One region of the Sodalis sp. RH14 genome, then DNA from elsewhere that is predicted to be linked to it. Evidence: predicted binding sites of a transcription regulator. Region 1 holds the regulator's gene; the other holds the start of a gene.
What was found. Region 1 encodes PurR, which represses purine synthesis genes. Its sites were predicted from a motif close to CANGCAAACGTTTGCNTG; they were not measured.
Positions count from the first base shown of each region.

Region 2: cvpA (colicin V production protein) is a predicted target of PurR. The motif match lies at 2,258-2,275, and genes of this name have one in related genera.

Region 1 covers NZ_CP178739.1:2,922,655-2,930,493, forward strand. The annotation lists gene ACL2XQ_RS13330 (MATE family efflux transporter) at 1-195, opposite strand, end outside; gene ACL2XQ_RS13335 (riboflavin synthase subunit alpha) at 401-1,042, shown strand; gene cfa (cyclopropane fatty acyl phospholipid synthase) at 1,296-2,447, opposite strand; gene purR (HTH-type transcriptional repressor PurR) at 2,893-3,909, opposite strand; gene ACL2XQ_RS13350 (YnhF family membrane protein) at 4,147-4,236, shown strand; gene ACL2XQ_RS13355 (NlpC/P60 family protein) at 4,300-5,193, opposite strand; gene ACL2XQ_RS13360 (Grx4 family monothiol glutaredoxin) at 5,605-5,952, shown strand; gene rnt (ribonuclease T) at 6,026-6,691, opposite strand; gene gloA (lactoylglutathione lyase) at 6,811-7,218, opposite strand; gene ACL2XQ_RS13375 (DUF1289 domain-containing protein) at 7,444-7,689, shown strand.
Region 2 covers NZ_CP178739.1:4,022,387-4,030,225, reverse strand. The annotation lists gene folC (bifunctional tetrahydrofolate synthase/dihydrofolate synthase) at 1-866, shown strand, start outside; gene dedD (cell division protein DedD) at 856-1,689, shown strand; gene cvpA (colicin V production protein) at 2,332-2,832, shown strand; gene purF (amidophosphoribosyltransferase) at 2,854-4,371, shown strand; gene ACL2XQ_RS18255 (UbiX family flavin prenyltransferase) at 4,504-5,076, shown strand; gene argT (lysine/arginine/ornithine ABC transporter substrate-binding protein ArgT) at 5,434-6,216, shown strand; gene ACL2XQ_RS18245 (histidine ABC transporter permease HisQ) at 6,292-6,978, shown strand; gene ACL2XQ_RS18240 (ABC transporter permease) at 6,975-7,682, shown strand; gene hisP (histidine ABC transporter ATP-binding protein HisP) at 7,707-7,839, shown strand, end outside.

The DNA of each region.
Region 1 (7,839 bases):
GATCAGACCGTGGCCGAACAGGATGGTGGGCAGCCAGATGGACGTGCCGACGGCGACCGCCGCCATATCCGTCGCGCTGACGGAGCCGGACATGATGGTATCGACCACGCCCATCGACGTTTGGGCTATTTGCGCGAAAATAACCGGTATGGCCAAGGACATTAATGTACGCGCTTCCAGGAAGTACTTCTGCACGTAGGCACCTATGGTTTTATGTGTATGGAATAAGCAGGCGAAAGTTAACATAAAGGTTAAAAATCTGCGGCATAGTGTAAAGCATTTGTCCGGTTATACCAGTGCGGGACGACACAAATCCGTGCGGCGGCGGATTTGGATTTCCTGGGGAAATCGTGCACACTAGCCTGACTGATTCCAGCGGTGGTTTACAGAGGCCAAGGTTATGTTTACGGGTATTGTTCAGGGCACCGCGCCCATTGTGGCAATTGAAGAAAAAGCGAATTTTCGCACGCATTTCGTTTCCCTGCCGGCGGCGATGTTGTCCGGTCTGGAGGAGGGCGCCTCCGTGGCGCACAACGGCTGTTGCCTGACGGTAAGCGGCATTAACGGCGACGTGGTGGCGTTTGATTTGATGAAAGAGACGCTGCGGGTGACCAATCTGGGCGATCTGCAGGTGGGGGATGAGGTGAACGTAGAACGCGCCGCCACCTTTAACGCCGAGATCGGCGGACATGTGATGTCCGGGCATATCATGTGCACTGCCGAGATTGTGAAAATCGTGACGTCGGAAAATAATCGGCAGATTTGGTTCAGAATGCCGGACAAAGCGCTGATGAAATATGTCCTGTATAAAGGATATATCGGCATCGACGGCATCAGCCTGACTATCGGCGAGGTGGCGGCCGATAAATTTTGCGTGCATTTAATACCGGAAACCCTGATGCGCACCACGTTGGGTAAAAAAAGGCTGGGGCAGCGGATCAATATTGAAATCGATCCCCAGACCCAGGCGGTGGTGGATACGGTGGAGCGTGTGCTGGCGCAGCGGGAAGCGGCGATTGCCGCGACGTTAAATACCCTTTAACACGCCTGCCTTGAGTGCGGTGTTGGCGGGCCTAGCGTGCCATGGGGCGCTCTGGCGGCCAGGAGATGGCCGCTTCGACCCCATCGGCGCGCTCTCCCTTTAACACGCCTGCCTTGAGTGCGGTGTTGGCGGGCCTAGCGTGCCATGGGGCACTCTGGCGGCCAGGAGATGGCCGCATCGCCCCCATCGGCGCGCTCTCCCTTTACCACGCCTGTCTTGAGTGCGGTGTTAAAGGGCCTGGCGTGCCATGGTATTAACGGGGTACGCGAATACCGCCATCCACGCCTTCCGGGCTGAATAATACCTGCCATAAATGGATATTGCGCGCGCGGAATGCCCCCGCGCAGGCATTCAGGTAATAACTGAACATACGGTAAAAACGGTCGGAGTATTTGTTGGACAGCGCCGGCCAGGCGGCGACAAAACGTTCATACCAGGCCATGAGCGTTTTGTCGTAATCAGAGCCGAAGTTATGCCAGTCTTCCATAACAAAATGCTTTTCGCTGGCATGGGCAATTTGCTGTACCGACGGCAGGCAGCCGTTGGGGAAAATATACTTATTAATCCACGGGTCGACATTCATATCGGTGATATTCGAGCCGATGGTATGCAGCAGGAACAGGCCATCCCGTTTCAGGTTGCGATCGATAACGTCGAAATAGGTGGCGTAATTCTTGGGGCCTACGTGTTCGAACATGCCGACTGAAACAATACGGTCAAATTGCATATCCAGATCGCGATAGTCCTGCAGCAAAATGGTGACATCCAATCCCTCGCAGCGCGTTTGCGCCAGCTTTTGCTGCTCGGCAGAGATAGTGACGCCCTGTACCGATACGCCATAATTCCTGGCCGCGTAGGCGGCAAGCCCGCCCCAGCCGCAGCCCACGTCCAGCAGCGTCAGGCCGGGTCGCAGCTGCAGTTTTTCGCAAATCATCTTCAGCTTATCCTGCTGGGCTTCCTCGAGGGTGGTCGCCTGTTTCCAGTAGCCGCAGGAATATTGCATATAGGGATCGAGCATCTTTTCAAACAGATCGTTACCCAAATCGTAATGTTCTTTGCCCACGATCCAGGCCCGCTTGCGCGACTGGAGGTTCATCAGCCGGGCGGCGGCAATGCGTAAGGTATCTTTTAAATGATGCGGAAGTTTATTCTCCAGACCCGCCCTGAGAACACGCTGGAAAAAAATGTCCAGCCGCTCACACTCCCACCAGCCATCCATGTAACTCTCGCCCAATCCCAAAGATCCATCCTGCAATACGCGCTTAAAAAATCCCGGATTCTTGATTCGGATATCAAATGGTCTTGAACCATTGAGTTCAATACCGGCTTCAGAGAGCAATTCATGGACGATACGGTACCAATCATTATCATGAAAGCTCAGGTCTTCAACGCACGAGGAACTCATAGCTTCTCCATCACCTTTCTTCTGCAGTGCCCCGTCAGGAAAAGCACTCACCATGCCTGCGGGCTTTATAAGAATCCACGGTTATCCGTGGTGTCTGAAGTATCACCATCAACAGAGGAATATAAAGTAAACCTTAGACTGCGACTTAGCCGGGCGCTTTATAAAAGGGTGATGTCATGTTGGAAAACACGACATACTTTTATACAAATTTATTAGACAACTCGTTATAATTGTTAACGATATTGAGTATAAGCCTGCATTTTAATTTAGACAATAGCTAACGCGCTAATGTATTTCCCATTATAACTTAATGATTTCTCGCTGAAACAATAACTCTTTGCGCAGAGATCATTATATGAAAAATCTTGTGTCCGAGGCGGACGGCGCTTTACATAGCAACAGACCCTGGAGGCGCCAGCCCGTTGCCCGGGCCTGGCGCGTGGCCTTAAGCGGGGAAGGGACCGTCTGCGACCGAACGGCGTTCAATCAGCGACGGATGGACTTCGATGGTTTTGGCGTTCTCGCGTTTGCTGGTAATCCTATCGAGCAGCATGGTAAGCGCCGCCTCGCCCAAATCCTCTTTAGGCTGATGGATGGTGGTCAGCGCCGGGCTGAAAAAGCACGAATTGCGCACGTTGTCGTAGCCGATGATAGAAATATCCTCAGGTACGCTCAGGCCCATTTCATTAATGGCGCACAGTGCGCCCATGGCCATAATGTCGCCGCCGCAGAAGACCGCGGTGGGACGCGGCGTTTGCGCCAGGATTTGTTTCATCGCCAGGTAGCCGGATTCAGGCTCGAAATTGCCTTGCACAATCCAGCGGTCGTTTAACGGGATGCCGGCCTCCGCCATGGCATGCAGATAGCCGCGGTGGCGGCCGCCGCCGGTGTTGCGCGCCAGCTGTCCGGGAATGGCGCCGATGGCGCGATGGCCGCGTTTAAGCAAATATTGCGTCGCCATATAACCGCCGGCAAAGGCGTTATCGATAATGGTGTCGGTAAAATCACGGCGAGCCTCACCCCAATCCATGACCACCATGGGGATATGCTGATATTCCTCAAGCATATCCAGCAGCGTTTCGGGATACTCGGCGCACATCACCAGCAGGCCGTCGACGCGCTTTTGCGCCAGCATCGCCAGATAGGCGCGCTGTTTTTCGAGATCATTGTGCGAATTGCACAATATCAGGGTATAACCGCGAGCAAAGCAATGGTGCTCAATCGCCTCGATAATTTCGGCGAAATAGGGCGCCTCGCTGGTGCTGGCGAGCAGGCCGATGGACTTGGTGCGATTGACCTTCAGGCTGCGCGCCACGGCGCTGGGTGAATAATGCAGTTGTTTAATGGCGTCCAGCACGGCAATTTGAGTGTCTTGCGCAACAAAACGGGTTTTATTGATCACATGCGAAACGGTGGTTGTCGATACATTAGCGCGTTTTGCCACATCTTTAATGGTTGCCATGCCTTTGATACTCCCGTACGCCCTGGCTGGAATAATGTCTGTCGAAGGCGCAAGCACTTTCCGACGCTGTGGAATTAACCGTTAATTTTCGTTCATCCCGCGCCAAAGTGAAAGTGTTAAATGTGGCGGCTACAGGTTGGGAGCAAGCTTTTTCATCGCTGTTATGGCAAACTGACGATAACTGCTCTGCGGGCCGGTGGATAAGGCCGGCGCCCTGGTTTACGTTAAGGAGATAGAATGGACAGCGATTTAAAAATGTCGTTACTGACCACGGTGTTCTCGCTGCTGGTGATTATTGTCTTCAGCTTTACCGCCGTCATGAACTGACACCCTCTCGGTTCAGATATAAAAAAGAGGAGCCTTGGCTCCTCTTTTTTTTCCGGCGCGCCTTCAGCGGATATTTTTCGGCGTGACCACCCGGCGGGCGCCCACGTAATGATCCTGCCAATAATCCTCACTCAGATAGCTGATACGGATATCGCTGCCGGTGCGGGGCGACTGGATAAAGCGACCATTGCCAAGATAGACGCCGACGTGATCCGCCGCGCCGCGATTGGAAATATGGAAAAAGACCAGGTCGCCGCTTTCCAGCTCGTCTTTCTTAACCGGCGCTGCGTCGCGCAGGTGGTACATTTCGTTGGCGGTGCGCGGCATATGGATGCGTACCACATCCTTGTAGGCGTAATAAATCAGGCCGCTGCAGTCAAAGCCGGTATTAGGCGACATGCCGCCCCAACGGTAAGGCTTGCCCATTTGGGAGAGGAGTTTATTCATGGCGGTAAGCTTGGCGGTCTGGTAGCGTTTCTTATGGCTCTCGCTCATCTTTATCGGCTGATCGTTGGCCACCAGTTCTACCGCCGCCTGATCTTTTATCATCCGGTGCCGGCCGTAACCTTTTTTATAGCCTTTTTTCGGCGGAGTGAAGGAGGCTATTTTTTTCGTCGCCGTGGTTTTTGATGCCTTGGCAAGAGGGGACGTTTTGCTTTTCTTCGCGCCGGTTTTCGCCACCGCGGGTTCCAAAGGCCGTTTCACGCCGGCTTTTTCATGCGCCGGTTCCGGCGATTTTTTAATGCTGGCTTTTTCACTGACGGCGGGCGCGCTGGCGACAGGTTTGCTTTTCTTGGCTATTTTTACCGGTTTGCGTTTGCGCCGGTCGCCGGTTTTTGCCGCCGCTGCCTGGGATTTGCGCTGATCGGCATTGACGCCGGCGCTCGGCGCGGCATGTGCCAGGTTCAAAAACAACTGGGTAAAAAGCAACACAAAAAGCGTAAAGCATAAACGCATGATAAACGCTATCCTTATGTGGCCCAAAATAGGGGGTTATCAACACCTCACAGGAATTTAAGCTATTTACCTCGTCATTGCATCATCAATTCACTACTTATTGTGTATAAACGTGAATAAGTTCGATTTTGCTGCATTTAACAGCGTTCAGCGGCGCTTTATTCAACATATTTTGAGGGTGTGCACCGAATGTTTCAGCCCGTTTTGTTCGGCGGCAGGGGGTAAAAGCCGCTACAGTGATAGTATTGCCTGTCCTACGTGGGCGGGCCGGGAGTGAATTGACGCGCCTTTACCGCGCGGGCCGGCAAAAAAACGTTTATTTGTTTAGCCGGTAGTGGCTAAAATGAAGAGACTGCGTGTAATCCCGCACAGTGCAGATAAGGCCAGATGCTGGCTTGAGGAAGCGAGACAATGACGACGATTGAAAAAATTCAGCAGCAGATAGCTGAGAACCCGATTCTTCTTTATATGAAAGGCTCGCCAAAATTGCCCGGCTGCGGTTTTTCCGCACAGGCAGTACAGGCGCTTTCCGCCTGTGGTGAGCGTTTCGCGTATGTGGATGTCCTGCAAAATCCCGATATTCGCGCCGAGTTGCCGAAATTCGCCAACTGGCCGACCTTCCCACAGCTGTGGGTGGACGGCGAACTGGTCGGCGGCTGCGATATCATTATCGAAATGTATCAGCACGGCGAGTTGCAACCGTTGATCAAAGAGACCGCGGTAAAATACAACTCCCAGGAAAACCAGACCCCTTCCTGAGTTCCCCGGGACGCCTGCGGATAACCCCCGCCCCTTGCGGCGGGGGTTTTTAACCGCCGGACGCAAGCATCGGCTAGGCGTGCTCGCCGGCGGCAGGCTCGCCGACGGGGGGAACAGGCCAGCCGCCGAGACGTTTCCAGCGATTAACCAGCTCACAAAATAATTCAGCGGTGCGTTCGGTGTCATAGAGCGCGGAATGCGCCTGGCCGGCGTCAAATTCGATGCCTCCGGCCGCGCAGGCTTTGGCCAACACCGTCTGGCCCAGCACCAGCCCGCTGAGAGCAGCGGTGTCGAAGGTGGCAAACGGATGGAAAGGATTACGCTTTAATGCCGCCCGTCCGGCCGCCGCCATAAGAAATCCGTGGTCAAACCCGGCATTGTGCGCGACGATAATCGCGCGGTTGCAGCCCCGATCCTTAATGCCTTTGCGCACCATTTTGAAAATTTCATGCAGCGCCTCGTACTCGCTCACCGCGCCGCGCAGCGGGTTGGTCGGGTCGATACCGTTAAAGGCCAGGGCTTCCGGCTGCAGTTGCGCGCCGGGAAAAGGCTCGACATGGAAATGCAGGCATTGGTCGGTGACCAGCCAGCCTTCATCGTCCATGTTGAGGGTGACGGCGGCGATTTCGAGCAAGGCGTCGGTTGCGGCGTTAAAGCCCGCGGATTCAATATCGATGACCACTGGATAAAAGCCGCGAAAACGGCCGCGAAGGGTATTTACATCATCAAGTTCAGCCATGCCTGTTCTTAATTTTTAAGGAAAACAGCCCGCATTATGGCAAATTTTAGCGCCGGATGCATGGCGAATCCGCTCCCTTCTCCCCAGGAGAGCGGATTTGGCGGGGCCGGGCTGGTACTTTATCTGCCCAGGCCCTTGCCGGCATGTTTTTGTTCAATCAACTCGATTTTATAACCATCGGGATCTTCGATAAAGGCGATAACCGTCGTGCCGCCCTTGACCGGTCCCGCTTCGCGGGTCACCTTGCCGCCGGCCTGGCGAATGCGGTCGCAGGTAGCGGCCACATCGTCAACCCCGAGCGCGATATGGCCATAGGCGGTGCCCAGCTCGTAGCTATCGACGCCCCAGTTATAGGTCAATTCAATCACCGCGCCTTCCGTCTCCTCGGTGTAGCCGACAAAGGCCAGGGTGTATTTGTACTCCGTATTTTCGCTGGTGCGCAGTAGGCGCATTCCCAGTATTTTTGTATAAAAATCAATTGATTGCTGTAAATCGGTGACGCGGAGCATGGTATGAAGCAGGCGCATGATATCCTCTATAGACAATGACGACGGTTTATCCATCGCCTTTGGTGAGATCGTGGTTTAACAGTATATCCCAGACCTTCGGCGCGGTGGAGGAGAAATACTCCTGCCTTGCTTGCCCTGGCGGCCGGAGAACCGCGCGATTTCCCCCGGGCAAGCGATTTTTGCCGTCATAAGCTTGCCAGCCGGTGAAATAACGTCTTCAATAAAAGTTAAACAGGAGGGCACGTGCCGGAACAGCTTGAGTTTTTCATCATAACCAGTCCTTGCCGCGGCGTCTGCCAATCCGATGACCGTGGCTTTTGCCGTGGCTGCCTGCGCTCCCGCCAGGAACGTTTCGACTGGATCACGATGAACGACGGCCAAAAGCGCGAAGTGCTGCGGCTATGTCATCAACGCTACCTGCGCCAGCTGCGGGCCGGCAAGAGCACGCCCGCTGAACCCGCAGGTCCGGAACAGCCCTCGCTTTTTTAACACCCCGCAGGCGTGCAACCTTATTCCACTGAGTATCTTGAACGTCGGGATGGCGATTATCACAACCCCGGCACTCATAGTTAATTATTAATATGCACGCTAATAACTTGTTATTTATATATTGTTATTACATTATTAGACCGAATACAT
Region 2 (7,839 bases), 1.1 Mb from region 1:
TCAAGCAGGCGCAGCTGGACGTGGCGGTGCTCGAGGTCGGCCTGGGCGGGCGGCTGGATGCCACCAATATCGTTGATGCCGATGTGGCGGTGATCACCAGCATCGCCCTTGATCATACCGAACTGCTGGGGCCGGATCGCGAGAGTATCGGCCGGGAAAAAGCCGGTATCCTGCGGGCGGGCCGCCCGGCTGTGGTCGGCGAACCGGATCGACCCGCCTCAATCGACAGCACGGCGCTCGCCGTGGGCGCGCTGCTGTACTGCCGCGATCGCGACTGGCGCTTCAGCCGGGACGGCGATACCTGGGACTGGCGCGACCAGCAGTCGGCGCTGACCGGATTGCCGCTGCCGCTGATTCCGCTGGAAAATGCCGCCACCGCCCTTGCGGCGCTCCGGCGTTTTCCCCTGCCGGTCTCCGACCAGGCCATCCGCCGGGGACTCGCCGAGGCGTCCCTGCCGGGCCGTTTCCAGGTCGTCGGCCAACGGCCGCTGCGCATCCTGGATGTGGCGCATAATCCACACGCCGCCGGGTATCTGGCGCAACGGCTGGCAACCCTGAAAATCCGGGGGAAAGTGCGCGCCGTGGTGGGCATGCTGGCCGACAAGGATATTGCCGGCACCCTGGGCTGCCTGCGCGGGCAGGTGGCTGAATGGTATTGCGCCACCCTGATTGACGCGCGCGGCGCTACCGCGGCGCGGCTGGCGGCCCATCTCGATCATGCCCGGCAATTTGACGATGTGGCCTCGGCCTGGCGACAGGCGTTGCAGGATGCCGACGCCGATGACTGCGTGCTGGTGTTTGGTTCATTTCATACCGTGGCGCCGATCGTTGCGATAACAGACCCGGAGAAAGAACGTGGCGAGTAAGTTTCAAAACCGCTTGGTGGGAACCATCATCATCGTCGCCTTGGGGGTTATTGTCCTGCCCGGGCTGCTGGATGGCAAAAAAAAGCACTACCAGGACGAGTTTGCCGCTATTCCCCTGGTGCCTAAACCCGGCGACAGCGACGAGGCGGATGCCTCGCCGCAGGCCAACCAGGCCCTGCCCAGCCAGCCGCCGGAAGGCGCGGGGGCGGCGGTAGAGCAGGCCAGCCAGGCGCCGGATGCGGACGACTCCGACACGCCGGACGCCCCGCAGCCAGCGTCGCCGCCGGTGAAGGCAGCGCCCAAGGCCCCGCCGCGCGAGACGGTAAAGGCCGCACCGGCCAAACCCACCGCCGCCGCGCGCCAGGAGCCGGTCAAACCCACCGCGCGGCCTGAGCAAGCCAAACCCGTCGCCGCGCCCGCGCCGCGCGTGGAACCGGCCAAGCCGGCCGCGAAGCCCGAGGCCCGCACGGAAATCGCCGAGGCCAAACCCGTTGCGCCGCGCACGGACGCGGCCCCTGAAGCCAAACCGGTCGCCGCGCCTAAGCCGGTGGAAAAGGAAACCCCGGAACAGGCGCCACAGGGACAAGCCTGGGTAGTGCAGCTCGGGGCGCTGAAAAACGCGACCAAGGTAACTGAAATTGTCGGCAAGCTGCGCTTGTCCGGTTACCGGGTCTATACCGTGCCGTCGACGCCGGTGGCGGGGCAGATTACACGCATTTTCGTCGGGCCGGACGCATCGAAGCAAAAGCTGCAAAGCTCGCTGCCTGAAATGAACCAGCTCAGCGGCCTGAGCGGCCAGCTGCGGGCTTACCAGCCCCGGTAATAGATATGCGGTAGGCCCGCTAGCACCGTCCTTGCACAGGGCGTGTTAAAGGGAGAGCGTGCCAATGGGGTCGAATCGGGCGTGGTGTTCCCGCCCGACCGAGCGCCCCATGGCGCGGCAGGCCCGCTAGCACCGTCCTTGCACAAGGCGTGTTAAAGGAAGAGCGTGCCAATGGGGTCGAATCGGGCGTGGTGTTCCCGCCCGACCGAGCGCCCCATGGCGCGGTAGGCCCGCTAGCACCGTCCTTGCACAAGGCGTGTTAAAGGAAGAGCGTGCCAATGGGGTCGAATCGGGCGTGGTGTTCCCGCCCGACCGAGCGCCCCATGGCGCGGCAGGCCCGCTAGCACCGTCCTTGCACAGGGCGTGTTAAAGGGAGAGCGTGCCAATGGGGTCGAATCGGGCGTGGTGTTCCCGCCCGACCGAGCGCCCCATGGCGCGGTAGGCCCGCTAGCACCGTCCTTGCACAAGGCGTGTTAAAGGGAGAGCGTGCCGTCGCCGGCCTATCTTCCTGCGGCGATTGGCTTTTTTTAATCGCCGTTATTTATTTAACTTTGGGCAGGAATTCCGCTGCGCAAACGTTTTCGTTTTCTGATAGAATTCGCCGCGAACCAGCTTCGGGGCGGATGACCAAGGGATGCATGCATGATCTGGGTTGATTACGTCATTATTGGCATCATCGTATTTTCTGCTCTGATAAGTCTGATTCGCGGGTTTATACGTGAAGCATTATCATTAGTGACATGGGCATGTGCGTTTTTTGTGGCCAGCCACTATTATGTTTATCTTGCTATCTATTTTACCCGCTTTGAAGATCAGCTGGTTCGTAACGGTATCGCGATTGCCTTGCTGTTCGTGGCTACCCTGATCGTCGGGGCAATCGTCAACTACGTGATTGGCTCTCTGGTGGAGCGGACCGGTTTATCCGGCACCGACCGCGTGTTGGGCGTCTGTTTCGGCGCACTCAGGGGCATACTGGTCGTATCGGCCATGCTATTCTTCCTGGATACCTTCACCGGCTTCTCCCAGAGCGCGGACTGGCAGCAGTCCCAGCTTATACCGCAATTCAGCGGTATTATCAGATGGTTCTTCGACTATCTGCAAAGCACGTCGAGTTTCTTACCCAAGCATCTCACGCTTCGGTAACGCTGATGAGGAAATGACATTATGTGCGGTATTGTCGGTATCGCCGGATTTATGCCGGTCAACCAGTCGATTTATGACGCGTTAACGGTGCTCCAGCACCGTGGGCAGGATGCCGCAGGCATCGTCACCATTGATGCATTGGATTGCTTTCGCCTGCGCAAAGCCAATGGCCTGGTGAAGGATGTATTTGAAGCACGCCACATGCAGCGTTTGCAGGGGACCATGGGCATCGGCCATGTACGTTACCCCACCGCCGGCAGTTCCAGCGCCTCCGAGGCGCAACCCTTCTATGTCAATTCCCCGTTCGGCATCACCCTGGCGCATAACGGCAACCTGACCAACGCCCACGAATTACGCAAAAAATTATTCGAAAAAGGACGCCGGCATATCAATACCACGTCCGATTCGGAAATCTTGCTGAATATCCTGGCCAGCGAACTGGACCGCTTCCCGGACTACCCGCTGGAAGCCGATGATATCTTCGCGGCGGTTGCGGCCACCCACCAGCAGATCCGCGGCGCCTATGCCGTGGTCGGCATGATTATCGGCCATGGCCTGATTGCGTTTCGCGATCCGAACGGCATCCGCCCCCTGGTTATCGGCAAGCGCACCCTCGCCGACGGACGCAACGAATACATGGTGGCTTCCGAAAGCGTGGCGCTTGATACGCTGGACTTTGAGTTCCTGCGCGACGTGGCGCCGGGCGAGGCGGTGTATATCACTGAAGCGGGCCAACTGTTCACCCGCCAGTGCGCCGAAAACCCCCAAAGCCATCCGTGCCTGTTCGAATATGTCTATTTTGCCCGCCCGGATTCCTTTATCGATAAAATTTCGGTCTACAGCGCCCGCGTGCGCATGGGGCAAAAACTGGGCGAAAAAATCGCCCGTGAATGGGAAGACCTGGATATCGACGTGGTGATCCCCATCCCGGAAACATCCTGCGATATCGCGCTCGAAATCGCCCGCATCCTCAACCTGCCTTACCGCCAGGGTTTTGTAAAAAACCGCTACGTGGGCCGTACCTTTATCATGCCCGGCCAGCAGGTGCGCCGCCAATCGGTACGCCGCAAACTCAACGCCAACCGCGCCGAGTTCCGCGATAAAAACGTACTGCTGGTGGACGACTCCATCGTGCGCGGCACCACGTCCGAACAGATCGTGGAAATGGCGCGCGAAGCCGGGGCGCGTAATGTCTACCTGGCCTCCGCGGCGCCGGAAATCCGTTTCCCCAATGTCTACGGCATTGATATGCCAAGCGCCACCGAACTGATTGCCCACGGCCGCGAAGTGGACGAAATCCGCGCGCTGATTGGCGCGGACGCGCTGATCTTCCAGGACCTCGGCGACCTCGAGGCGGCGGTGCGGGAAGATAACCCGGATGTGGTACAATTTGAATCCTCGGTATTTAACGGTATTTACGTCACCAAGGATGTCGACCAGCGTTATCTCGACTATCTTGAATCGTTACGCAACGACGACGTCAAAGCCGTCCAGCGCCAAAACGAAGTCGAAAACCTGGAGATGTATAACGAAGGGTGAGGGGCGCAACCCGCACCGATCCCCCGGCGGTTAACCGGTAGACGATATATGCACCCGGGCGGTAACACGCGCCGGGTGTTTTTATTATGGGCGGCGCCGATCCATCCGGCGTCCGCGACAGGGAGAACTGACATGAAACGACTGATCGTCGGCATTACCGGCGCCAGCGGCGCCATTTATGGCATCAGGCTGCTGCAGGTGCTCAAGGCGCTGGACGGCATTGAAACCCATCTGGTGCTGAGCAACGCCGCGCGCCAGACGCTGGCCCTTGAAACCGATTACAGCGTGCGCGATTTGCAGGCCCTGGCGGATGAGTTCCACGATTGCCGCGACATTGCCGCCAATATCAGCTCCGGCTCCTTCCACACCGCCGGCATGGTGATTCTGCCCTGTTCAATGAAAACCCTGTCGGCCATCGTCAACAGCTACAGCGACAGCCTGCTCACGCGTGCGGCCGACGTGGTGTTAAAAGAGCGGCGCACCCTGGTGCTGGGCGTGCGCGAAACGCCGCTGCACGTGGGCCATCTGCGGCTGATGACCGCCGCCGCGGAAATGGGCGCCGTCATCATGCCGCCGGTGCCGGCGTTTTATCACCGTCCCGTCACCCTGCACGACGTGGTCGACCAGACCGTCAACCGGGTGCTGGACCAATTCGATATCGCGCTGCCGCAGGACCTGTTCCAGCGCTGGCAGGGCGCTAACTGACGGTGAAAATCCTGCCGGATTTATTCGCGGGATGTGAAGCCGCCGGCATTTTTATAGGTTGTTTCCAGCATAGCGACGCAACCTGATGGCGCGTTCTGATAACATTGCACCAATAGTGATCAGGCTGTGTTTTTTTATGGTGCAGCCGCCCCGCGGCACCCGCCCTGACGCTATGCCCTCAGGCTGGAAACGGCGCGGGTTCGCCCCGGCCCGGGTAGTAAATAAGCAGGTCAGCCGGTTTTGTGCGCAGGTGGTCGGGCTATTGGCCACTCGCGCTGAAATGGCACGAAAAGTGCAACTCATTCCGCTGAAAACATCACGGTGTGTGCCTAATTAAAATTATTCCGAGGGTAATGTATGAATAAGCTGGTTAAAGTCCTTCCTCTGGTATTTGCTCTGGCCGCTGCCGGCAGCGCGTATGCCGCCGTGCCCAAAAATATTAAAATCGGCACCGATCCCACCTATGCGCCGTTCGAATCGAAAAATGCCAGCGGCGAACTGGTTGGTTTTGATATTGACCTCGCCAAAGAGCTTTGCAAACGTATCCAGGCTAAATGCACCTTTGTGGAAAGTGATTTCGACGCCCTGATCCCCTCGCTGAAAGCGAAAAAAATCGACGCCATCATCTCCTCGCTTTCCATCACTGAAAAACGCGAACAGGAAATCGACTTTACCGATAAGCTGTATGCCGCCAATGCCCGCCTGATCGCCAAGGCCGGCACCACCATTACCCCGACCCTGGATGCCCTGAAGGGTAAACGCGTCGGCGTGCTGCAAGGCTCCACCCAGGAAGCCTATGCCAACGCCAACTGGGCGCCGAAGGGCATTGACGTCGTCGCCTATGCCAACCAGGATCTGATCTATGCCGATCTGGCCGCCGGCCGTGTCGACGCCGCGTTCCAGGATGAAGTGGCCGCCAGCGAAGGTTTCCTGAAACAGCCTGCCGGTAAAGGCTATGTCTTCGCCGGTCCGGCGGTTAAAGACGATAAATTCTTCGGCGTCGGCACCGGCATGGGCCTGCGTAAAGATGAAACCGATCTGAAGGCCGCGCTGAACAAAGCCTTTGCCGAGATGCGCAAAGACGGCACCTACGATAAATTTGCCAAGCAGTATTTTGATTTTGACGTGTACGGCGGTTAATCCTGTCATTTTGTGTTTGCCCGCGCCTTGCGCGGGCGAATAGTTGTTATCCTCCGCCAGGACAGGATATGATCGATGCTTTATGGTTATTCGCAACTCATCATTAACGGTGCCCTGGTTACCCTTGAGCTGGCGCTTACGTCGGTGGTGCTCTCGGTAATCATCGGCCTGATCGGCGCCGGCGCAAAACTTTCCCGCAGCCGTACCCTGGCAGGCATTTTCGACGGCTATACCACGCTCATTCGCGGCGTACCCGATCTGGTGCTGATGCTGCTGATTTTCTACGGCCTGCAAATCGCCCTGAACAGCCTGACCGAAGCCATCGGCATGGACCAGATTGATATCGACCCCATGGCGGCCGGCATCATTACCCTTGGTTTTATCTACGGCGCCTATTTTACCGAAACCTTTCGCGGCGCGTTTATGGCAGTGCCGCGCGGCCAGATAGAAGCGGCCACCGCCTTTGGTTTTTCCGGCGTGCAGATTTTCCGCCGCATCATGTTTCCGGCCATGATGCGTTTCGCGCTGCCCGGTATCGGCAACAACTGGCAGGTTATTCTCAAGGCCACGGCGCTGGTCTCGCTGCTGGGCCTTAACGATGTGGTCAAGGCCACGCAGCTGGCCGGCAAGGGTACTTATCAACCCTTTTATTTCGCCATCGTGGCGGGGGTGGTCTACCTGATTTTCACCACCTTGTCCAACGGGGTGCTGTTATGGCTGACCCGGCGTTATTCCATGGGCGTTAAGAAGGCCGAGTTATGATTGAGATCCTGCGGCAATATGGTCCGGCTTTGTTATGGAGCGACGGTTATCGTTTTACCGGACTGGCGGTAACACTGTGGCTGCTGATTTCTTCCGTGGTTATCGGCGGGGTGCTGGCGGTTTTTATGGCGGTGGCGCGCGTGTCGCCGCGTCCCTGGGTGCGTTTCCCGGTCTGGCTGTTTACCTATATCTTTCGCGGTACGCCGCTGTATGTGCAACTGCTGGTATTTTATTCCGGCATGTACAGTCTGGAGATTGTGCGCGGCACGGATATGCTTAACGCTTTTTTTCGCAGCGGCCTGAATTGCACCATACTGGCGCTGACGCTGAATACCTGCGCCTATACCACTGAAATCTTCGCGGGCGCCATTCGAGCGGTGCCGCACGGCGAAATCGAGGCGGCGCGGGCCTATGGGTTCACCTGGTTTAAGCTGTACCGTTGCATCATCCTGCCCTCCGCGCTGCGTACCGCCATCCCGGCCTACAGTAACGAGGTGATCCTGATGCTGCACTCCACCGCCCTGGCCTTTACCGCCACGGTTCCCGACGTGCTGAAGATTGCGCGCGACATCAACGCTGCGACCTACCAGCCTTTTTACGCCTTCGGTATCGCGGCGGTGATTTACCTGATGATCTCTTTTGTGCTGATAGGGCTGTTTCGCCGGGCGGAAAAACGCTGGCTGCGCCACGTTAAGCCGCAATAATCCCATTACGCGCAGGATATGACTATGCAAGATACCAAACTGTTGATTAAGGAGCTGCACAAGCGCTACGGCGATCAGGAAGTCCTGAAAGGGGTTTCGCTGGAGGCGCGCGCGGGGGATGTTATCAGCATTATCGGCTCCTCGGGGTCGGGTAAAA